One region of the Embleya sp. NPDC020630 genome, then DNA from elsewhere that is predicted to be linked to it. Evidence: riboswitches for the same ligand, from Rfam matches in the RefSeq annotation. Region 1 holds a riboswitch; each other region holds the start of a gene.
The links. Region 1 has a riboswitch for cobalamin ahead of ACH4XV_RS03585 (prenyltransferase/squalene oxidase repeat-containing protein). Riboswitches for the same ligand answer to the same signal wherever they lie in the genome.
Positions count from the first base shown of each region.

Region 1 (5,576 bases):
GTGCGAACTCGCGCGGTGGCTGTGTCCGGGTTTCGATGCCGTCGACGCGCACGCTGCCGCGCAACGTGCCGCCCGTGAAGTGCGGGACCAGGCCGTTGATCGCTCCGAGCAGGGTGGACTTGCCCGCCCCGGTGCGGCCGACGACCAGACACAACTCCCCTTCGGGGATGGTCAATTGCACGTCGCGCAGGGCGGGTGCCGGTGCGTCGGCATAGGTGATGGTGACGTCGCGGAATTCGATCACCGGACGGACTTCTCCCTGATGGTGGTACCGGTACCGGCCGGACCCGCCTTCGGCGCGACGGCCGACGTATCGGGTGCGGGCACGGTGTCGCCGATGCGGGGTGTGGTGAGCGGAGGCGGCGGCGCCAGCCACGCGGGCAGCACGCCGACGAGCAGCGCGAGTACCGGGAGCGGGGCCAGTTCGGGCCAGGCGAGCGGGCTCAGCGACGGGTACAGGTTGCCCGCGTCGATCCGGCTGGTCAGGTAGAGCAGCGCGCCGGTGCCCAGACCACAGCCGGCGACCGCGAATTCGGCCGGGCGCCAGCGGTCGGGGAGATAGATGCTCCGGTTGATCCGCCGGCCGGTCAGTACGAAGCCGATGCCGGCGATCAAGAGGCCGCCGGGCAGCATGGTGGCGCCCAAGTAGCGGGGTGTGCTTCCGTCGAGGAGCGCGTAGACGCCGACGCATACGCCGATCAGCCCGACGAGGGTCAGCACGCCGGTCAACAGTCGGATCGCGCGTGGTAGATGCCGATTGCGGCCATATCCGCGCGAGTCCATCGCGGCAGCCAGAGCCAGTGAACGATCCAGCGCGTCCTGAAGGACCGGGATCGCGATCGACCGCAACGCCCGCATGCCCTTGTGCGCCCCGCCGCGCAGTCGGCGGGCCCTGCGCACGCGCTGTACGCTCTCGACCAACTGCGGCGCGACCGACAGCGCGACGACCACCGCCGCGCCCACCTCGTACAGCGCCGCCGGCACCGCCTTGAGCATGCGCTTGGGACTGGCCAGCGCGTTCGCCGCACCCAGGCACACGATCATCGTGGCCAGCCGCAACCCGTCGTAGAACCCGCCCAGGACGTGTTCGAGCGCCACCGGTCCGAACAGGTGGATACCCGCCGCCCACGCGGGCAGCGGGATCTCCGGCAGGTCGACGAGCACATGCCCGCTCGCCGCGCCCGCGCCGAAGACGATCCGGAACAGCACCCGCATCACGATGATGAACAACCCAAGGAACAGGTACATCCGAAACGCCAGGGCCCACGGGGCGTCGCCGCGCCGGTTGGCGACGACGAACCCGGCCACCGCCAGGAGCAACGCGAGCAGCAGCGGGTTGGTGGTTCGGCTGGCGGCGGTGGCCAGCCCCAGGGCCCACAACCACCACGCACCGGGGTGCACGGTGCGGGGCAGCCGGCCGCCGCCGCGGCGGAATGCCGCGGCGGTCGGCGACGGTTTCGGGTGGGGCACGTTCATCCCGATCCGTCGGCGCGCGTCCGGCGGCGCCACGTGGTGAACCCGGCTGCCGCACAGATGGCAACGAGCAGGGCGATGCCGACGATGGTCGTGGTCGGGATGCCGTCCCGCTTCTTCGTGGCCAACTCCTCGCCGCCGGTCCAGGTCTGGCCCTGCGGGGTGACGCCGGAGGGTTGCACGGACGGCGCGGCCGAGGCGGGCTCGGGCGCCGCGGACTCGGTCGGGGCGGTGGAGGCCACCTCGCTCGCCGGAGCAGCCGGCGGGGGTGCGGACTCCATCGGATTGCCGGAGACGCCGGGCCCGGGGGCCAGGGGGTCGATACCCGAGGCGGCGGTCCCGCCGACCCCGTTCGAGCCGGACCCGGTCGAGGCGGTGTCGCCTGCGGTTCCGGCCGGTTTGCCTCCCGATCCCGCCGACGTCGTGCCGTTGCCGGAGTTGCCTCCGTTGCCGGCCGGCGGTTGCGGGTTGTTCGTCCTGGGCGGCGGGTCCTGGGTGGCGGGCGTGGTCGGGCGTGACGGGGCCACGCGCGGCGAGGGGTTGGTGGTCTCGGTCTTGTTCTTGGAGAACGACCAGCCCTCGAAGCTGCCCGGCGGCGGTTTGCGGTTCATCACGCCCCACTGGCTGTACGTCCACGAACCGCCGTTGGGGGAGTGCCAGTACGACCAGTAGGCGCTCGCCGGCGGCGTGTCGATGCATGCCTCGGAGTTGGCTCCCGGCTTGCCCTCGATCCGGCAGATGAAGGACTCGCCCCAGCGGGCAACGCCGGCGATCTCGATGCCGGCGTTCTTGAGCGCGGCGTGCCCGGTGGCCTGATCGCCTCGTGCGCAGCGCACGATGGTCGTGCCGCCCAGCTCCTGGAAGTCGATCACGACCGTCACGCCGTTGCCGTCCGGGCAGTATCCGGGCGTGCCCTTGGAGGTGTCGACCGCGCGTGCGGTCGGTGCGGCGACGGTGAGCTGGGCGGTGGCGGGCAGGGCGAACAGGGCCAGGGCGGCGACCAGGCGGGCCATTCGGCCTCTGCGGCCGAGGCGCCTCACGTGTGCTGTCCGTTCTTGCGGCGCGCACCCGCGCGGACGGCGAAGCCGGTGCCGACCAGGCCGACCGCGAGCAGCACCAGGCCGCCGATCTCCGCACCGGTGCGGGCGAGACTGCCACCGCCCCCATTCGCGGTGCCGCCACCGCCGGAGGTGCTTCCGCCGCCGGATACGGAGCCGCCTGTGCCGGCCTGGTTCGTGTTCGTCGCGGACGCGGACGAAGACGCGGAGATCGACGCGCTCGCGGTCTGGGTGAGCGAGGTGGTGGGCGTTGCCGACGTCGATGGGCTCGCGGACTCGGTGTGGGTGGCCGAGCCGGTGGGCGCGGGAGTGTCGGAACGGGTCGGCGCGGGAGTGCTCGTGGCGGTCCCGGTCGGTTCGGTCGGCGCCTTGCCCAGGTTGCCGAGCGGGACGCCCGCGAGCACGAGCAGGGCCTGCGGGGTCGCGCGGCGCCACTGGTCGCGCTGGAAGTCGGGGATACCCTCCGCCCGAGCCGAGGTCAGCGCCTCCTCGTTGTAGGCGATGGTGCCGACGTCCTTGGTCGCGGCCCCGGCGTTGTCCGTGGTGATCTGGTGCTTGGCCACCCACGCGGCGGCCTTGTCCGCCTCTGTCGAGTAGCCGGCCGCGTACAGGGCCTGCCCGGCCAGGCCGGTGCTGTTGGTGTTCGAGGCCGCCGTGGGACCCGAACCCCCGAACGAACCGTCCGCTTGCTGCCGCGACTTCAGCCAGTCCGCACCCTTCTTCGCGGCCGCCGCAGCGCCGGTCGACCCGCTCTCCGCCGCCGCGGACAGCAGTGCCTGCACGGCCATCCCGGTGGAGTCCGGGTCGAGGACGGTGGTCGGGGTGTCCTGGCAGACCGGCCCGGTGCTGCCCAGTTGGCCCGGGAACAGTCGGAAGCCGCCGCTGGGGCACTGCTGCTTGATCAGGAAGTCCACCGCACTCTGCGGCACTCCGCCGCTGCGGGCCAGGCCAAGGACGGCGAGCGACTGCCCGAAGGCGTTGCCGGAGTCCGGGCTGCCGGTGAGCTTGTCCCGGACCCGACCGACGTCGTCGCCCGCGTCCGCGCCGGCGACCAGATCGAGGGTCTCCGCCCGCATGTCCAGCCCGCCGAACGCGGCCGGGTCGCGGCCGGCCACGACCGAGGCGAACAACACCTTCGCGGTCGCGCCGGCGATCCGCGAGCCGGGCATGCCCCACTCCTCGGCGCTGTTGTACTTGCGGATGTTGGCCGCCACGGCGTCGGTCGCGGCCTTGAGCGCCGCGGGCTCCGAACGGGTGGCCGCCAGCGCCATGACGGTGTCGATGGTCAGGCCCCAGTCCGAACCGGAGAACCCGGGTATCCCCCCGTCGACCAGCTCCCCGGCCTGCCACTTCGCCGCCGAGGCGGCCTGCGTGGCATACGGGTTCGCGGCGTCGGCCGACGCGGAGAAGACAGGGGAGGCCGCTACCAGGATCGCGCCGCAGACCGCGACCGCGCCGGTCTTTCGCACAGTGAGCCAGGACATCGGTGGAACCCTTCCGGGACCGACGCGTCCCGGGGCTCGCCCACGACACGACGCCGGTCGGGCGGTCCGGGCTTCAGCGTGTAGTCCACGACAGCTGGAGCCGAAAAAATTCGTACGCACCCAGGTATTCCGACTCGCGGCGGCCTCGCGGCCACCGCCTACGGTTGCGGGTCAGCGCCGGATTTCGACCGGCTTCCCCTGGGTTTCGAACTATGTAGTTGGAGTGCCGATATGGCTCGGCGTGCGGAGCCTACGGAACATTCCGGTCGTCGGACAATACGAGGAGTGCGGAATCCGCCGTGCCCCTTGTCACGATGACGAACGCCACGGATCGGAATAGGCGGCAGGGGCGGTCACGTCGCGGGCGGTCGCCGGGGCGAGCACGTGTGTTCCCGCCCCGGCGAACTCGGGTCAGGAGGCCGTGTTCGGCAGCGTCGCGCGCACCTCCCGGGCCGCCGCGACCAGATTCTCCAGCGAGGTGCGGACCTCGGGCCGGCCACGGGTCTTGAGGCCGCAGTCGGGGTTGACCCAAAGACGTTCGGCGGGGATCGCGGCAAGTCCCTTGCGGAGCAGGTCCACCACCTCGTCCGCGCTCGGGACGCGCGGGGAGTGGATGTCGTACACGCCGGGTCCGGCCTCGCGCGGGTAGCCGTGGGCGGCGAGTTCGCCGGCGACCTGCATGTGCGAGCGGGCCGCCTTCAGGCTGATCACGTCGGCGTCGAGGTCGTCGATGGCCTGCACGATGTCGCCGAACTCGGCGTAGCACATGTGGGTGTGGATCTGGGTTGCCGCGCGTACGCCGGACGTGCTCAGGCGGAATGCCTCGGTGGCCCAGGCCAGGTATTCGGCGTGGTCCACGGCGCGCAGCGGCAGCGTTTCGCGCAACGCGGGTTCGTCCACCTGGATGATCGAACTCCCGGCCGCCTCGAGGTCGTTGACTTCGTCGCGCAGCGCGAGCGCGACCTGTCGGGCGGTGTCGCCGAGCGGTTGGTCGTCGCGGACGAAGGACCAGGCGAGCATGGTCACCGGTCCGGTCAGCATGCCCTTGACGGGTCGGTCGGACAACGACTGGGCGAACGCGGTCCAGCGCACGGTCATCGGGTCGGGGCGGGAGATGTCGCCGGCCAGGATCGGCGGGCGCACGTACCGGGTGCCGTAGGACTGGACCCAGCCGTGCCGGGTGGCGACGTACCCGGTGAGCTGTTCGGCGAAGTACTGCACCATGTCGTTGCGTTCGGCCTCGCCGTGGACGAGGACGTCGATACCGGCCTTTTCCTGGAAGGAGATCACGTCGCGGATCTCGGCCTCGATGCGCTCCTCGTACCCAACGCCGTCGATGCGTCCCGCGCGCAGGTCGGCGCGGGCGGCGCGCAGCTCGGCGGTCTGCGGGAAGGAGCCGATGGTGGTCGTGGGCAGCAACGGCAGCCCCAGATGCGCGCGTTGGACCTCGGCCCGTTGGGCGTACGGCTTGCCGCGGCGCGCGTCGGTGTCGGTGACCGCGGCGGCGCGGGCGCGCACGGCGGGGTCGTGGGTGAGCGCGGACGCCTTGCGTGCGGCCAGG
Region 1 is NZ_JBIRUB010000001.1:889,827-895,402, forward strand. Features, by position in the region: gene ACH4XV_RS03570 (ABC transporter ATP-binding protein) at 1-244, opposite strand, end outside; gene ACH4XV_RS03575 (CbiQ family ECF transporter T component) at 241-1,476, opposite strand; gene ACH4XV_RS03580 (hypothetical protein) at 1,473-2,513, opposite strand; gene ACH4XV_RS03585 (prenyltransferase/squalene oxidase repeat-containing protein) at 2,510-4,015, opposite strand; cobalamin riboswitch at 4,117-4,248, opposite strand; gene metE (5-methyltetrahydropteroyltriglutamate--homocysteine S-methyltransferase) at 4,427-5,576, opposite strand, start outside.

Region 2 (5,576 bases), on a different contig from region 1:
GAGACCAGGGCCGCCGCACGTGTCCCCGGACACCCCACCGGCGCCTGCCGCACGGGGGTGGCGGGGGCGCCGAGGGGTGTCGAGGATGGGTCTGCGAAAGCGCCGAGCGCGCCTCGGCTCGCCGGCGCGTCCGGGCTCAGACCTCGATCTCCTCCTCGACACGCTTGAGGCTGTGTCGGGCCAGCGCGAGGTTGGCGCGGTCCTTCACCAGCACGAGGTACAGGAACAGCCCCTTCCCGGCCCGACCGGACAGCGGTCGGATCAGGTGGTATTGCTTGCCGGTCGTGATCAGGATGTCCTCGATCTGGTCGCCGAGGTGCAACATCTCCATCGTGCGCAGCTTCGCGCGCATCACGTCGGTATTCCCGGCGGCGGCCACATTGAGATCGAGTTCCTTGCTGCCGCCGAGAATTCCGAGCGCCATTCCGCTGGTGTAGTCGACCAGGGCAACTCCCACGGCGCCCTCGATCGTCATTGCTTCCTTGAGGGCCGTTTCCATATTGGCCATGATTGCCTCCGGGGCGATCGGCGGTGCGGCTTTCCGGTGGGCTCCGACGGGCTCGTCGCCGGACGCGGGCGGTCCCGGGTCCGGATCGCTCGGGAGCGGCCCGCCGACCGCGGTCGCCTCGATCGCTGCGATCGGTTCGACCTCGGTCGGCGCGGGGGGATCGGCCTCGACTGCTTCGATGACATCCACCTCGATCGATGGGGCCCGCCCGGGATCGGATCCGGTCGGCGGGTCGGCTGATCTGCGCCGGGACGGTCTGGATCGGCGTGGGGGTGGTGCCATCTCCGCCCAACTCCTCGCGATCGGGCTCCTGGACGCGGGCGCTCGCGTGGGCGTGCCCCGGCGGCCCGCCTCGGTCCTGGCCCGCGACCCCGCCCCGTCGCCCCGGCCGGACCCGGGCGCCCCCGCGGCCGGCCGTGCGCCGATATTCGCGACCTCCGTGGAATGCACTCCCCCGCCGCTCACCTCACGCGCCCCTTCCCCCTGTATACGTCCGCGCGTACTTTTCCCGTCGCCTTCGAGCGGGTCCGGGAATTCGAGTTCGACTGCTTCGGACTCGACCTCCCGGACTCGCTGAACGGCAGCGTAGGAGCGGCCCGAAGGCAGTCGTGGGCAATATTCGATTAATTGCCGGAAACCCGATCCGCACGGCGTTCGGACGCTAGAATCCCGGGCCGCGCGCCCCCGTGCGATCCGGCGCCCGCGCAAGGCTGTCCTCGGATGTGACTCGCGGGTAGCGTCGGCGGCACCCGTGCGCGCCCCGAGTCCGAGGAGATGGACATGTCCGCCACCGATGCGCCCCGCCCCCAGGACGGCCCGCCGAGCACGGGGCGGTCGGCGCCGCCGCGACCGGTCTCGCCCACCGATCTGAGCTTCGCGCTGCCGCCCACGTTCGAAACCGTGGAGCAGGAGCGCCGGCACCGCAAGGAGCGACTGACCGCGGCACTGCGGCTGTTCGGCCGGTTCGGCTTCGAGGAGGGGGTGGCCGGGCACATCACCGCGCGCGACCCCGGGTTCGTCGACCACTTCTGGGTCAACCCGTTCGGGATGTCGTTCAAGCACATCACCGTGGACGACCTGATCCTGGTCAACCACGAGGGGCAGGTCGTCGAGGGCCGATTCCACGTCAACCAGGCCGCGTTCGCGATCCACTCGCAGATCCACGCGGCCCGCCCCGACGTGGTCGCCGCGGCGCACAGCCACTCCACGCACGGGCGCGCGTTGTCCGCGCTCGGGATCCGGCTGGAGCCGATCACCCAGGACGTTTGTCCGTTCTACGAGGACCACGAACTCTTCGACGACTACGCGGGCGTGGTGCTCGACGCCGAGGAGGGGCGGCGGATCGCCAAGACGCTCGGCTCGCGCAAGGCGCTGATCCTGCGCAACCACGGTCTGCTCACCGTCGGACAGTCGGTGGACGCGGCGGCGTGGTGGTTCATCACCATGGAGCGCTCCTGCCAGGTCCAGCTGTTGGCCCAGGCGGCCGGCGAACTGCGGCCGATCTCGCCGGAGAACGCGCGGCTGACCCGGGAGCAGCTCGGCAACGACACGGTGGCGTGGATCAACTACAAGCCGCTGTACGACGTGATCAGCCGCTCCGAGCCGGACCTGTTCGGGGTCGACGGCCCGATGACGATCTGATCGTTTTCGGTCGATCCCGCCGATCGATGATCATTTCGCCGCCGCCCGATCGGGCGGATTGTCCGCCGACCGGGCGCAATCTCCGCGAGATCGGCCGTGCCGGGAGTCAACCCGCCCGGTTGCGGAAAGTACAACACCATGTACGAACGGAGCCTTCCGCAGCGCTTCGCGCGCTCGGCCCATCCCGTCGGGCCACGCGCCCGGGTGTGGCTGCCGACGATCGAACATCGGGTCGGTCCGTCGTTGCTGTACCGGCGGATCGGCCAGTTCGCGGTGGACGTGATCGCCTCCGCGCTGCTGCCCGGCGCCGCGATGTTCCTGTTCGTGCTACTGCCCACCCACCCCGACGGTTCGATCCGCAGCGGTCCGCTCACCGCGACGATCACCGCCGGTGTGCTCGTGGTCGCGGTGGCGATCCTGTTCTGGTACTGGGTGCTGCGGCCCGCCGAGCACGACGGGCGTACCTGGGGCATGCAGGCGTTCGGGATTCGTGTGGTCGACGTGTCCGGTGGTCGGGCCGGGCGGCGCCAACTGGCGATCCGTTGGGTGCTGCTGTGCGTCGACGCGTTCGCGCTCGGTGTGATCGGGTTGGTCGCGGTGCTCACCAGCGAGCGGGGCCAGCGGATCGGCGACCGGGTCGCGGGCACCCTGGTGGTCCGAGGACGCGGCCCCGGACTGTGCTGAGGGCCCGCTTCTCCCTCCAGCAGGGGCGGCTGGTCCCACGATCGCGAGCGTGCCTCGCTCCGCGCTCCCGCCCGGACGGGCCGTCGTGCGCCGCCCCGGAATGCGGCTATTGCTCCGCCGCTCCGTCCGCCTTGTGGTCTTGCGCACGGTTTGCAGATGCCACCTTGTCGCCATGTCCACTCGACCACTAGTGTCGGCTCGCCGTGGTGCTCGGGAAGCCGGTTCGATGCCGGCGCGGCCCTCGCCACTGTGATCGGGAAGTTCTCCTCCACCCCCGCGGGAACGTTGATTCGTCGCCTCGGGAAGCCACTGGGACCGCTGTCGCGGACCCGGGAAGGCGGAGACGTGAACGCACGACCCGTCAGCCAGGAGACCGGCCACGGCGATCGTCCGTCCACGAGGTGTTGGAGAGGGACCCTTCCTCATGCATATCGCCGAGGGCTATCTGCCCTGGGAACACGCCGCCGCCTGGGGCGTCGCGTCGACCCCGTTCGTCGTCCACGGTGCCCGCGCGCTCACCCGCGAGGTGCGCGATCGGCCCGAGAACACCCTGCTGCTCGGCGCGTCCGGCGCCTTCTCGTTCGTGTTGTCCGCGCTGAAGATCCCATCCGTCACCGGCAGTTGCTCGCATCCCACCGGCACCGGCCTGGGCGCCATCCTGTTCCGGCCACCGATCATGGCGGTGCTCGGCACGATCACCCTGCTCTTCCAGGCGTTGTTGCTCGCCCACGGCGGGTTGACCACGCTCGGCGCGAACGTGTTCTCGATGGCGATCGTCGGCCCCTGGGCCGGCTACGGCGCGTACCGGCTCGCCCGCTCGCTCCTGGACCGGCGCGGCGGCACCATGCCGCTGGACGTCGCGGTGTTCGCCGGCGCGTTCGTCGCGGACCTGAGCACCTACTGCGTCACCAGCGTGCAGCTCGCCCTCGCCTTCCCCGACCCGGACAGCGGATTCCCGGGCGCGCTGGCCAAGTTCGGCGGCATCTTCTCGCTCACCCAGATCCCGCTGGCGATCAGCGAGGGCCTGCTGACCGTCCTGGTGGTGCGCCTGCTGCGCCAATCCAGTCGCGGTGACCTGATCCGCCTCGGCGTGCTGAGCGACGCCCGGCCCGTGCGCGAGGAGGAGAAGAGCAAGTGAAGCGCTCGACGAAGATCAACCTGCTGCTCGTGCTGGCCGTGGTGCTGCTCGCGGCGCTGCCCGTGGTGTTCGGCATGGGCGACGACAAGGACGAGCCGTTCACGGGTTCCGACACCCGGGCCGAGACCGCGATCACCGAGAACGACCCGGACTACAAGCCGTGGTTCAGCCCGCTGTACGAGCCGCCGTCCGGCGAGATCGAGTCCGGCCTGTTCGCGCTCCAGGCCGCGCTCGGCGCGGGTGTCGTCGGGTACATGTTCGGCGTCAAGCGCACCCGCCGAAAGCTCGCGCCCGAGGCGAGCGACACCCCCGACGGGTCGGGCCCGGGGCCCGATCCGGCCGCCGCGCAGGACCCGGTATCGGTTCCGGGTCGCTGACCCGTGCTGCCGATCGACGCGGCGGCGCATGCCAGTGCCTGGCGCCGCCGCCATCCGGCCGACAAGGCCGTGCTCTCCTTCGGGCTGCTCGGGTGCGCGGTGGCGCTGCCGCCGTGGCCCGGCGCGGTGCTGGTCGCGGTCGCCGTGCTGACCATCGCGCTCGGCTTCGCCGAGGTGCCCGCCCGACGACTGTGGCGGGCGGCCCGCGCGCCGCTGGGATTCGCGGTGACCGGCGCGCTGACCCTGCTCGTGTCGATCCGCGCGGACGGCGTCGGCTGGGCGCCGGACGGGCCGCGCCACGCGGGCGAGTTGGTGGCCCGCTCCGGCGCGGCCGGTTTGGCGATGTTGTTGTTCGCGTTCACCACGCCGCTGTCGGACGTCCTGCCCCGGCTGACCCGGGTGGGTGTGCCGGCGGCCGTGGTGGACGTGGCGGCGGTGATGTACCGGATGTTGTTCCTGCTCTACGACACCACCACCCGGATCAACCAGGCCCAGGCCGGGCGGCTCGGGCATCGCACCCGGCGGGCCCGGTGGCGCTCGGTGGCCGGGCTCGGGTCGGCGGTGTTCGTGCACGCCTTCGCGCGGGCCCGGCGGCTGGAGGAAGGGCTGGCCGGGCGCGGCTACGACGGGCGGTTGCGGGTGCTCGTGGACGAGGTGCCCGTCTCACGCGGCTTCATGGCCCGGTCCGTGTTCCTCGTGGCGGCGGTCGTCGTCGCGACTCTTCTTCTGGGATCGGTGATGCCGTGATTCCGCTGCGGGTACGAGAGGTCGGCTACGCCTACGAGGACGGGCCGCCGGTGCTGAGCGGGTTGTCCCTGGCCGTCCCGGCGGGCCGGGCGCTGGCCCTGCTCGGGCCGAACGGCAGCGGCAAGACCACGCTGCTGCGGCTGTTGACCGGTGGCCTGGTGCCGGGCTCGGGTCGGGTGGAGCTGCACGGCACGCCGATTCGGCACGACCGCAAGGGACTTGCCGAACTGCGCCGGGTGGTGCAGCTGGTCGTGCAGGATCCCGACGACCAGCTGTTCTCCGCGTCGGTGGCCCAGGACGTCTCGTTCGGGCCGCTGAACCTCGGGCTCGCGCCGGACGAGGTGCGCTCACGGGTGGCCGAGGCGTTGGCCGCGCTGGGCATCGCCGACCTGGCCGAGCGGCCGGTGCACCTGCTGTCCTTCGGGCAGCGCAAGCGGGTCGCGATCGCCGGCGCGATCGCCATGCGGCCGCAGGTGCTGGT
Region 2 is NZ_JBIRUB010000003.1:653,609-659,184, forward strand. Features, by position in the region: gene ACH4XV_RS14290 (hypothetical protein) at 137-508, opposite strand; gene ACH4XV_RS14295 (class II aldolase/adducin family protein) at 1,289-2,149, shown strand; gene ACH4XV_RS14300 (RDD family protein) at 2,288-2,833, shown strand; cobalamin riboswitch at 3,021-3,230, shown strand; gene ACH4XV_RS14305 (energy-coupling factor ABC transporter permease) at 3,258-3,971, shown strand; gene ACH4XV_RS14310 (energy-coupling factor ABC transporter substrate-binding protein) at 3,968-4,348, shown strand; gene cbiQ (cobalt ECF transporter T component CbiQ) at 4,352-5,095, shown strand; gene ACH4XV_RS14320 (energy-coupling factor ABC transporter ATP-binding protein) at 5,092-5,576, shown strand, end outside.
Region 2: linked by a shared signal. The riboswitch ahead of ACH4XV_RS14305 (energy-coupling factor ABC transporter permease) and the one ahead of ACH4XV_RS03585 (prenyltransferase/squalene oxidase repeat-containing protein) in region 1 are both predicted to bind cobalamin.

Region 3 (5,576 bases), 460 kb from region 1:
CGCGACGCGGGCGTACGACCGCCCGCGCACAGGAAGGAGCGAGCCGCCATGGCCACCAGGGAAGCCTGTCGGCACCTGCTCACCGAGTTGGAGGGCATCGTCGGCGTACGCCGCGGCCTCGCCAAGGCCGTCCCGCCCGGCAGCCTGCCGTCCGGCTCCGCGGTCCTGTTCGTGCTCGGCCGCAGTGCCGAACCGCTGCGCGCCGGGCGGGTGGCCGAACTCCTCGACCTGGACATGTCCGTGGTCAGCCGACACCTCGCACACCTGGTCGAACACGGCTGGGTGGCCCGCCGCCCGGACCCGCGCGACGGCCGGTCGGTGCTGCTCGGACTCACCCCGGAGGGGCGCGCCGTGGTCGACCGGGCCACCGAGAGCTGCCTCGCGGTGATCGCCGAGCGGTTGGCCGACTGGCCGGACGAGGACGCGGAGCGACTGTCCGAACTCCTGGGCCGGTTGAAGGCGGGCTTCGGGTCGAACGCGGGCTTCGGACACCGGGCCGAACCGGTGCCGACGGCCGTGTCACACTGACCCGCATGCCGAAGTCCGCCGCGGAACTGCGCGCGCATTTGGAGATCTTCTACGACGCGGTGCCCCGCCGGTTCACCCGCACCGAGGCGATCGGCGCGCTGACGCTGTTCGTCCGGGAGGGCGAAGGGTGGCCCTACTATGCCCGACCCACGCTCGGCGGCCTCACCGAGCCCACCGTCGCGGACGTGCGCGCGGTGCGGGCGCGGCAGAGAGAGTTGAAAGTGCCCGAGACGTTCGAATGGGTCCACGAGACCACCCCCGCGCTGCGGGCGGCCGCGATCGAGGCCGAACTGCATGTACACGAGCACCCGCTGATGGTGCTCGACCCGGACGAACATCCGGCCGAGCGCCCGGATCTGCCGGACCTGGTGACGCTGCGGCGAATCCGCGCCGACGCCACCGACCTGGCGATCGTGCACAGCGTCGCGGCGATCGGCTTCGCCAACCCCGGGACCGCGCCCGGCTCCGACGGGGCCGCCGAGCGGGACACCGCCGCGCTCGGCCAGGACCCGGGCCTGCTGTCCTACCTCAACGAGCGGTTGCGCAGCGGCGAGACGGTGATGTTCGCGGCGTACAGCCCGGCCGGACCGCTGTGTGTGGGCAGCTACCAGCACCTGTACGACACGACCGAGATCGTCGGCGTGGCCACCCTCCCGGCGGCCCGGCGCAGCGGCCTCGCGGCGGCGGTGACCTGGGAGTTGGCCCGGCACGCGCTGGAGGGCGGGAGCGAGACGGTGTTCCTGAGCGCGGGGGACGAGGACGTCGCGCGGGTGTACGACCGGATCGGCTTCCGCTCGGTGGGGACGGCGATGATCGCGGAGGCGCCGTGAGCGAGAGGGACGAGGGGCGGGCGGCCGAGGCGGGCGCGAAGACCGATGCCGCCGCGTCGATCGTGCTGCCCATCCCGCCGGGACGCAACCCCACCGCCGACGAGTTGGCCGCCGCGCACGGTCGGAGCATCCCGGACGTGATCGCGCCGAACCTGAGGGTGCTGTTCTGCGGGATCAACCCGGGCCTGTGGTCGGGCGCCACCGGGCGGCACTTCGCCCGTCCCGGCAACCGGTTCTGGCCGGCCCTGTACGCCTCGGGCTTCACCCCGCGCCTGATCGAGCCCGCCGCGCAGCGCGAGTTGACCACGCTCGGCCTCGGCATCACCAACGTGGTGGCCCGAACCACCGCGCGCGCCGACGAGTTGACGAAGGAGGAGTACCGGGCCGGCGGCCTGGCGCTCACCGCGAAGGTACGCCGGTACCGACCGGCCTGGTTGGCGGTCCTTGGCATCGGCGCATACCGCACCGGCTTCGGCCGCCCCAAGGCGGTGGTCGGCCGCCGGCCGGAGACGATCGACGACACCGGAATCTGGGTACTCCCCAACCCCAGCGGCCTGAACGCCCACTGGACGGCCGCGGCCCTCGCCGAAGCCTTCACCGCCCTGCGCACTGCGGCCTACCCGACCGAGTAGGAGGGCCGCGCGCGGGGGCGCCATCCGTGCCGCTCACCCTGTGCGGCGGCGACCGGGCGTCGGCGTGGGCGACCCGACTCGGGGGCGGGGCCGTCAATCGACCGAGTGGCATCACCCGGTTGGTGGTTACTTCGCGCCCCCTCGTGAGGTTGGGTCGGCATGAAGATCCTGCGAGCCCCGTACGGGCCGTGGCCCACCGAGACGTTCGAGACTCCCGTCTACGAGGCGTTGGTCGCCGAATGGCGCGACTCGGGCCGGGAGGTACCCTGGCCGGCCGACCGACCGCAAGGCAGCCCGCCCCGACACGCCCGCCCACCCGGACCGAGCCCGCGCACGCGTCGCCCGTGAGCCGGCCACGTGGCGCGATCCGGGTCCGGAGGCGCCCCCGCCGGTCCCGACCCGAGGGCCGGGGCCGCCGATCCGCTCCGCGTGAATCGGCCGGCCGCCGCGCGATGTGCTTCTTGTCACGCGTGTGCCGACACGCCCGGCGAGGAAGGAATTTGCCGGCCGATCGGCGCGGCGGCCGACGCGCGACGCCCCGTCCATCCGGTCCGTCGCCGCCGCCCCCCGCCGCCCTCGGCTCCGCCCCACGCGGCCCGCGCAGGCCCGGTGGGGCCGGACGGGCGCCGGGAGAGCGGGGGTTCGGGGTGCTCGACGCGCGTCGCAATTGCCCGCCGGTCGTACCACCCGGGCACGTCTCCGGCGAACCGTGACACGCCGGGAATCGGGACGCGACACAACACCTGGGGGTGCGACGACCACCCCGCCACTACATATATGCTCTGCGACGCAGCTGGTTCGCCCGACCGAAGTTTTCGGGAAGGCGAGGCAAGAGGGAATCCGGTGCGAGGCCGGAACTGCCCCCGCAGCGGTGAGCGGGAACGAAAGTCGTCATGGAGCGCCGGACGCCGAAGGGCGTACGGGAAGCGACGACCCCTAGGCACTCCGCGGACCACCGAGCACACGCCGTGCCCGGCGGTGCCCCGGCATGCCCGCGAGTCCGAATACCTGCCGGCTGCCCGCGCCTTCGGGCGTGGGGTCACCTGTACGTACGAGCTCGCGAGGAGAGAGCACGTGACCGTTGTGGACAGCGTGGGCGCGACCCGGATGCGGGTCGACGAGAGCCCCGAGGACCGCCTTGCCACCCTGGTGCGCACCCAGGCGCGCGATCTGCCGGAGGTCGATCCGGATCGGGTCGTCCGCCGGGTCGTCGCGGGTCTGAACGAGGGTGCGGACCGCGGCGCGGCGGCCGACCTGGCCGTGCGCACAGCCGCCGAGCTGATCGCCGAGGAGCCCGCCTACTCGCGGCTCGCCGCGCGCCTGCTGGCCGGCCGGATCGCCGACGAGGCCGCCGAGGCCGGCGTCGCCTCCTTCAGCGCCGGCATCGCGCTCGGTCACCGCGAGGGCATCATCGGCGCGGAGACCGCGGCGTTCGTCGCCGCGCACGCCGCCGAATTGGACGCCGCCGTCGACGCCGACGGGGACCGCCGCTTCGAGTACTTCGGTCTGCGCACCGTCTACGACCGCTACCTGCTGCGCCACCCCGTCTCGCGCAAGGTGGTCGAGACCCCGCAGCACTTCCTGCTGCGCGTGGCGTGCGGTCTGTCCAAGGAGCCCGGCGAGGCGATCGGCTTCTACCGGCTGATGTCCTCGCTGGCCTACCTGCCCAGCTCGCCGACGCTGTTCAACTCCGGCACCGTGCACACCCAGATGTCCTCGTGCTACCTGCTCGACTCGCCCAAGGACGAGCTGGAGTCGATCTACGACATGTACGGGCGAATCGCCCGGCTGTCGAAGTTCGCCGGCGGCATCGGCGTGGCCTGGTCGCGGGTGCGCTCGCGCGGCTCGCTGATCCGGGGCACCAACGGGCACTCCAACGGCATCGTGCCGTGGCTGAAGACCCTCGACTCGTCGGTGGCCGCGGTCAACCAGGGCGGCCGGCGCAAGGGCGCGGCCTGCGTGTACCTGGAGACCTGGCACCCCGACATCCTGGAGTTCCTCGAACTGCGGGAGAACACCGGCGAGGACGCGCGTCGCGCGCACAACCTCAACCTGGCCAACTGGGTGCCGGACCTGTTCATGCGGCGCGTCGAGGAGGACGGCGTCTGGTCGTTGTTCGACCCGAACGAGCTGCCCGAGCTGCCCGACCTGTGGGGCGCCGAGTTCGACGAGGTGTACGAGACCGCCGAGCGGGACGGCCGGTTCGTCCGGCAGATGCCCGCGCGCGACCTGTACGCCCGGATGATGCGCACGCTCGCGCAGACCGGCAACGGCTGGATGACCTTCAAGGACGCCGCCAACCGGACCTGCAACCAGGCCGCCGAGCCGGGCAACGTGGTGCACCTGTCCAACCTGTGCACCGAGATCCTGGAGGTCACCAGCGACGGCGAGACCGCCGTGTGCAACCTCGGCTCGGTCAACCTCGGCGCGCACGTGGTCGCCGGCGAGGGCATGGACTGGGACAAGCTGCGCGCCACGGTGCGCACCGCGGTGATCTTCCTCGACCGCGTGATCGACATCAACTACTACCCGACCGACCAGGCCGCCGCGTCCAACCCGCGCTGGCGCCCGGTGGGCCTGGGGTTGATGGGCCTGCAGGACGTGTTCTTCACGCTCGGCCTGCCGTTCGACTCGGCCGAGGCGCGCGAGTTGTCCACGCTGATCTCCGAGGAGATCTACCTCACCGCCTTGGAGACGTCCTCGGCGCTCGCCGAGGTACACGGCCCGCACCCGGCGTACGCCGAGACGCACGCCGCGCGCGGCCGGCTCCAGCCGGACCTGTGGGAGGGCGTGTACCCGACCCAGACCAAGCGCTGGGACGCGCTGCGCACCCGCGTGGCCGAGCACGGGCTGCGCAACTCGCTGCTCGTGGCGATCGCGCCGACCGCGACCATCGCCTCCATCGCCGGCGCCTACGAGTGCATCGAGCCGCAGGTGTCCAACCTGTTCAAGCGCGAGACGCTGTCCGGCGAGTTCCTGCAGATCAACGGCTACCTGGTGCGCGAGCTCAAGGCCCGCGGCCTGTGGACCCCCGAGGTGCGCGACCGGATCAAGCGCGCCGAGGGCTCGGTCCAGGGCATCGCCGAACTCCCGGAGGACGTACGGGAGTTGTACCGCACCGCGTGGGAGCTGCCGCAGCGCGCGCTGATCGACCTGGCGGCGGCCCGCTCGCCGTACATCGACCAGTCGCAGTCGCTGAACCTGTTCATGGCCGACCCGACCATCGGCAAGCTGTCCTCGATGTACCGCTACGCGTGGTCCACCGGTCTCAAGACCACGTACTACCTGCGCTCGCGCCCCGCGACGCGGATCCAGCAGGCGACCGTGCCCGCGCAGGCGTCCGCCGCGCCGGTCGAGGAGATCTCGGACCTCGCCCCCTCCGATGTCGAGATTATCGCCTGCTCGCTGGAGAACCCCGAAGCATGTGAGGCGTGCACGTGAGCCTGCTCGATCCCGGAATGAACCTCACGCTGCGCCCGATGCGGTATCCGGACTTCTACGAGAAGTACCGGGCGGCGATCCGCAACACCTGGACGGTCGAAGAGGTCGACCTGCACAGCGACCTCGCCGACCTGGACAAGCTCAG
Region 3 is NZ_JBIRUB010000001.1:1,345,752-1,351,327, forward strand. Features, by position in the region: gene ACH4XV_RS05565 (MarR family winged helix-turn-helix transcriptional regulator) at 49-528, shown strand; gene ACH4XV_RS05570 (GNAT family N-acetyltransferase) at 534-1,358, shown strand; gene mug (G/U mismatch-specific DNA glycosylase) at 1,430-1,990, shown strand; gene ACH4XV_RS05580 (hypothetical protein) at 2,150-2,338, shown strand; cobalamin riboswitch at 2,768-3,021, shown strand; gene ACH4XV_RS05585 (ribonucleoside-diphosphate reductase subunit alpha) at 3,098-5,431, shown strand; gene ACH4XV_RS05590 (ribonucleotide-diphosphate reductase subunit beta) at 5,449-5,576, shown strand, end outside.
Region 3: linked by a shared signal. The riboswitch ahead of ACH4XV_RS05585 (ribonucleoside-diphosphate reductase subunit alpha) and the one ahead of ACH4XV_RS03585 (prenyltransferase/squalene oxidase repeat-containing protein) in region 1 are both predicted to bind cobalamin.

Region 4 (5,576 bases), on a different contig from region 1:
CGGCGTCGACATCGCACTCGGCGCCCTCTTCGAGACACCCACCCCGGCCGGCCTGGCCGCGCGATCGGGGACGGATCGACCCGGCGGCGCCCTGGAGGTGGTACTGCCGCTGCGCCCGCACGGAACCCGGCCCCCGCTGTGGTGCGTGCATCCCGCGGGCGGTGTCGGCTGGTCCTACGGCGGGCTGTTGCGCCACCTGCCCCCGCACCAACCCGTGTACGCGCTCCAGGCCCGCGCCCTGAGCCGGTCCGCGCCGGCGCCGGCTTCGGTCGAGGAGATGGCCGCCGACTATCTGGAGGAGATCCGCAAGATCCAGCCGCGGGGCCCCTACCGGCTGCTCGGCTGGTCCGCGGGCGGACTGATCGCGCACGCCATGGCCACCGAACTGGCCGCGCGCGGCGAACACACGGCGCTGCTGGCCGTGCTCGACGCCTATCCCCTGTACACGATCGCCCCCCACGCGTCGACCCTGCGCGGGGGAGCGGAGCACCTGGCCCTCGTCCTCGACTGCGATCCGAACGCCTTCGCCCCACACCGGATCACCTACGACGGGCTCGCCCGGGTGCTGCGCGAACGAGAACACATCCTGGCCGCCCTGCAACCGCACCAACTCGCGACCGTCGCGGCCGTACTGGACCACAACGCGGCGGCGGCGCACGCGTTCACCCCCGGCGTCCTCGACGGCGACATGCTGCTGTTCAAGGCCGGCGCCGACCGCGACCCCCACACCCCCGAGCCCGCGTCCTGGCACCGACACGTCACCGGCCGCATCGAGGTTCACGAGATCCCGGCGCGACACAACGCCCTGACGCACCCGGACGCTCTCGCCCGGATCGGCCCCATCCTCGCGTCCCACCTCGACCGGATCAGCGCGTGCGACTCGACGGACGGGCCCGGCACGCCTCACCCGACGTCCCCCACACCCGGTCCGCCCGGACCGCCGACCCTCCTCAGGGAGCCGACATGAGCCACCCGACCAACCCCTTCGAGGACAACGACGCCACCTACCTGGTCCTGGTCAACGACGAGGACCAGCACTCGCTGTGGCCGGCGACCCTGGACGTCCCCGCCGGCTGGCGGGTGACCCACCCCGAGGCCGACCGGCAAACCTGCCTCGACCATGTCGAACACACCTGGACCGACATGCGCCCCCGGACCCTGATCGAGGCCATGAACGCCCGGGAGCGATAACCGGCGGCACACGACGGCGGCTCCCGGCTTCGCGTCGCACCCGGACGGCACGGCGTGGCGACGACTGCGGAGCTATAGCTGTTTTGGGATACCGGTCGGTGTTTCAGGTATTTGCCTGGTATGGGTGCCGGGCGCGAGGCTGCGCTCCCGCGCCGCCGCGGCCCTCGCGCGCATCCACGACGCCGCCGCCGCGCGGCGTCGGCCGCCCATCCGGCAACGGTCGGCGGCTACTTGCCGTCGGTGCACTGGGTGCCGGCGGGCGGCAGCCTGCCCTCGATGATGTAGGCGGCCACCGCCGCGTCGACGCACTTGCTGCGGCCGAACGCGCCGTGGCCCTCGCCCTCGAGGGTCAGCAGGCTCGCGTGCGCGAGGTCGTTGGCCAGTTTCTCGGATGCGGCGTAGGGGGTGGCCGGGTCACCGGTGGTGCCCACCACCAGGACGGGCGCGGCGGCCTCGGCCCGGATCACGTGCGGCTGCTCGGGAGTCTTGTACGGCCAGAACTCGCAGCCGGGGCCCTCGATGTCCGATGCGACGGTGTCCTTGGACAGCAGCGGAGCTTCCGTCTTGAGCTTCGCCAGGACCTGTTCGATCCGCTCGGGCGAGGGTGCCGGGGCGGCGCCGTCGGCGCAGCGTATCGCCGAGCGCGAGTCCGAGCTGTTGTCGTAGTGGCCCTTTTCGTCCCGGCCGAGGTAGTGGTCGGCGTAGAACAACAGGTGGCTGCCGTCCTTGTTGTTCATCGCCAGGGTCAGGGCCTCCCGCAGGTACTTCCAGGCGGTTTCCTTGTCGCCGTACAGCAGGCTGGTGGTGCCGGTCCAGCCGAGGGAGGAGGTCAGCTTGCGGCCGTCGTAGGCGGTGCGCAGGGGCTTGTCCTGCAATGCGTCGAGGAAGGTCGCGCCGATCTCGGCGGCCTTGGCCGGGTCGCGGCCCAGCGGACAGCCCGCCCGGGCCGCGCAGTCGGCTGCGAACGCGCGGAACGAGCGCTCGAAGCCGACCATCTGGTCGATGCTCGCGTCGAGCTTGTCGGCCGCCGGGTCCACCACCGCGTCCAGGACCATGTGGCCGGCGCGGTCGGGGAACTCGTCCAGATACATGCTCCCGAGGTAGGTGCCGTACGACACGCCCAGGTAGTCGAGCTTGTCGTCACCGACCGCGGCGCGCAGGACGTCCATGTCCCGGGCCGCGTTGCGTGTGCCCACGAACGGCAACAGCTCGCCGGACTCGGCCTGGCACGCGTCGGAGAACTCCTTGCCGCTGCGTTCGCTGTGCGCCTTGCGTTCGACCGGATCGCGGGGCGAGTCCCGGGCGTTGCGCTCGTCCCGGGCCCTGTCGTCCAGGCACCGTACGGGCGCGCTGTCGGCCACGCCACGCGGGTCGAAGCCGAGGATGTCGTAGCGGTCGTGCAAAGGACCGTCGAAGTCGTCGAACCCGTACTTGACGAAGTCCTGGCCCGAGCCCCCGGGCCCGCCGGGATTCAGCACGAGCGAGCCGATTCGTTGATCGGGCTTGGCGGCCGGGTATTGCATGACGGCGATCTCCAGCGACCTGCCGTCGGGAGCGGTGTAATCCAGCGGCACCTTGAAGGTCCCGCACCGGAATTCGCTCTCGTCCTTCTTCTTCGTCTTCGGGTCGTCCGTGCACGCCTTCCACGAAATCTTCTGTTCGTAGAAGGCGTGCAGCGCCGGGTCCGCCGCCCCCTTGGGCTTCGGCGGCGCGGGCGGCGGGGTGGCCACGGCCGTCCCGGTCGTCACCGGGGTGGGAACCGGCTTGCCGGCGGCGGCGTTCGACGCACTGTCACCGGAGCCCCCGGTACACCCGGCGGCCAACAACAGAGCCACGGCCACGGGTATGGAACGACGCAAGGACGCCGCCTGAAAAGGAGTGATCACGCGCCAAGGACTATCAGTCGCCGATCCCACATGGCACACCAATATCCCCGCCACCGGCAACGGCACCACCCACACTGGACATTCCACGCACCGCACTCGCCCGCCGACACGCGCCCCGTCAGCGCAGGTCGGCGGAGGTCGCTCGGGCGTCGCCCCGAACCCGCGCGGCGGAGCGGGCCGACGAGGCGCGACGAGCGGTTTGGTAGCCTGTGGCCGCCGTGGTGTACGGGAAGCCGGTTCAAGCCGGCGCGGCCCTCGCCACTGTAGCCGCGGAGTCCCGCGGCCCTTGCCGACCGCCCCAAAGCGGTCGGGGTCACTGGATGGATCGGGAACGAGCCAACCGGGAAGGCCGGCCGCGGAGCGTCGATGCGGAAGCCAGGAGACCGGCCACGGCGCGACATGTTCCACGAGGGTTGGAGAACACGTGTTCCGTGCTTCCGCGCGCCCGTTTCGCGCCGAACGTTTCATCCGTCCCCCGCACCCCCCGCGTGCCGGGCGCTCCATGCGCTCCGGCATCGCCGCCGTGGCGCTCCTGCTCGTCGGCGCGCTCGGCGCGTGTACGGGCGCGCCCGAGGCCGACAAGCCCGCCGCGGCGGCCGGGAGCGGCCACCCCACGCCGGTGAGCGTGAGCAGATGCGGCGTCACCACCACCGTGACCGCACCGCCGGCCCGGCTGGTCACCCTCAACCAGGGCGCCACCGAAGTCGCCCTGGCGCTCGACCTGCAGACCCGGATGGCCGGAACGGCGTACCTCGACGACGTGGTCCCGGCCAAATGGAAGGCGGCCTACGACACCGTCCCGGTGCTCTCCGAGAAGTACCCGTCCAAGGAGAAACTCCTCGCGGCGCGCCCGGATTTCCTCTACGCCTCCTATTCCAGTGCGTTCACCGACAAGGTGGCGGGCACGCGGGACGAACTGGGCTCCCAGGGCATCGGCACCTACCTGTCGCCGCTGGGTTGCGCCGACGGCAAGCAGGCGGCACCGGTATCCTTCCAGGCAGTATGGGACGAACTGGGCGATATCGCCCAGGTGTTCGGTGTCGCGCCGCGCGCCGCCGCCATCCGGGACGCGCAGCAGCGGCAACTCGCCGACGTCACGGCCAAGTCGGCGGGCAAGGGCCTGAACGTGCTCTGGTACGACTCGGGTACGAAGACCCCCTACGTCGGCGCGGGCCACGGCGGACCCCAGCTCGTCCTCGACGCCGTCGGCGCCCGCAACGTCTTCGACACGCTGCCCGGCGGCTGGAAGAACGCGAGCTGGGAACAGGTGGTCGCGGCGGACCCCGACGCCATCGTGGTCGCGGACGCCGGGTGGGACACCGCGCAATCCAAGATCGACTACCTCGAACACGACCCCGTCCTGAGCAAGCTCAAGGCCGTCCGAAACCGGGCGTTCGTGGTCGTGCCGTTCTCCGAGTCGACCCCCGGCGTGCAGCTCGCCGACGGCGCCGTCCGGGTTTCGGCCGCCCTGAGCGGCCTGGCACCGCGTCCGTGACCGTGACCGATCGCCCCGTCGCACGACCCGCGGGAGCCGGTCGTGCGGCGGTGGCCCTGGCCGCCGCCGTGGTCCTGCTGCTGCTCACCGTCCTGCTCGGCCTGGCCGTGGGATCCGTCCACGAACCGCCGCACGTCGTGGCCGAGGTGGTCCTGCGCCGGCTCGGTCTCGGCGGCGCCGACGTCACACCGCTCGACGACCGGATCGTCTGGCAGCTGCGGCTGCCGCGCGTTTTGGGGGCCGCCGCGACCGGCGCGGGACTCGCGGTGTGCGGCGCGGTGTTGCAGACCCTGACCGGCAACGACCTGGCCGACCCCTACCTGCTCGGCATCTCCAACGGCGCCGCCGTCGGCGCGGTCACCGTGATCGTCCTCGGCGTCGGAGCCTCCGGCACCGCGGTCGTCGGCGCACTCCCGGCGGCCGCCTTCGTCGGTGCCCTGCTCGCGGTCCTCGTCGTGCTGACCCTCGCCGGGGCACACAGCCGGACCCTGCCGGCCTCGCGGACCGTGCTGGCCGGCATCGCGGTCGGGCAGCTGTGCGGCGCGTACACCTCGTTCGTCGTACTCGTCCTCGGCGACCGCAACGCCGCCCGCGGCGTCATGGAGTGGACGCTGGGTTCGGTGGCCGGAGTGCGGTGGGACACGGCCGTCTTCCTGACCGCGGTCGCCGTCGTCGGCACGGTGGTCATGGTCGCCGCCGCCCGGGACCTCGACGCGTTCGCGTTCGGCGAGACCGCGGCCCGTTCCGTCGGCGTCCACGTCGAACGCACCCGCTGGGCCCTGGTCGCCGCCGCCGCGCTGGTGACCGCGTGCCTGGTCGCCAACACCGGCGTCATCGGGTTCGTCGGTCTGGTCGTACCCCACGTCGTCCGCCTGATGTGCGGCCCGCGCCATGCCCTGCTGCTGCCCATGTCCGCGCTCGTGGGTGCGTCGCTGCTCGTGGGCAGCGACATCGTGGCGCGCTCGGTACTCCCGGACCAGGAGATCCCCGTCGGCGTCGTCACC
Region 4 is NZ_JBIRUB010000010.1:189,837-195,412, reverse strand. Features, by position in the region: gene ACH4XV_RS30565 (amino acid adenylation domain-containing protein) at 1-967, shown strand, start outside; gene ACH4XV_RS30560 (MbtH family protein) at 964-1,191, shown strand; gene ACH4XV_RS30555 (alpha/beta hydrolase) at 1,419-3,026, opposite strand; cobalamin riboswitch at 3,271-3,484, shown strand; gene ACH4XV_RS30550 (ABC transporter substrate-binding protein) at 3,580-4,572, shown strand; gene ACH4XV_RS30545 (FecCD family ABC transporter permease) at 4,569-5,576, shown strand, end outside.
Region 4: linked by a shared signal. The riboswitch ahead of ACH4XV_RS30550 (ABC transporter substrate-binding protein) and the one ahead of ACH4XV_RS03585 (prenyltransferase/squalene oxidase repeat-containing protein) in region 1 are both predicted to bind cobalamin.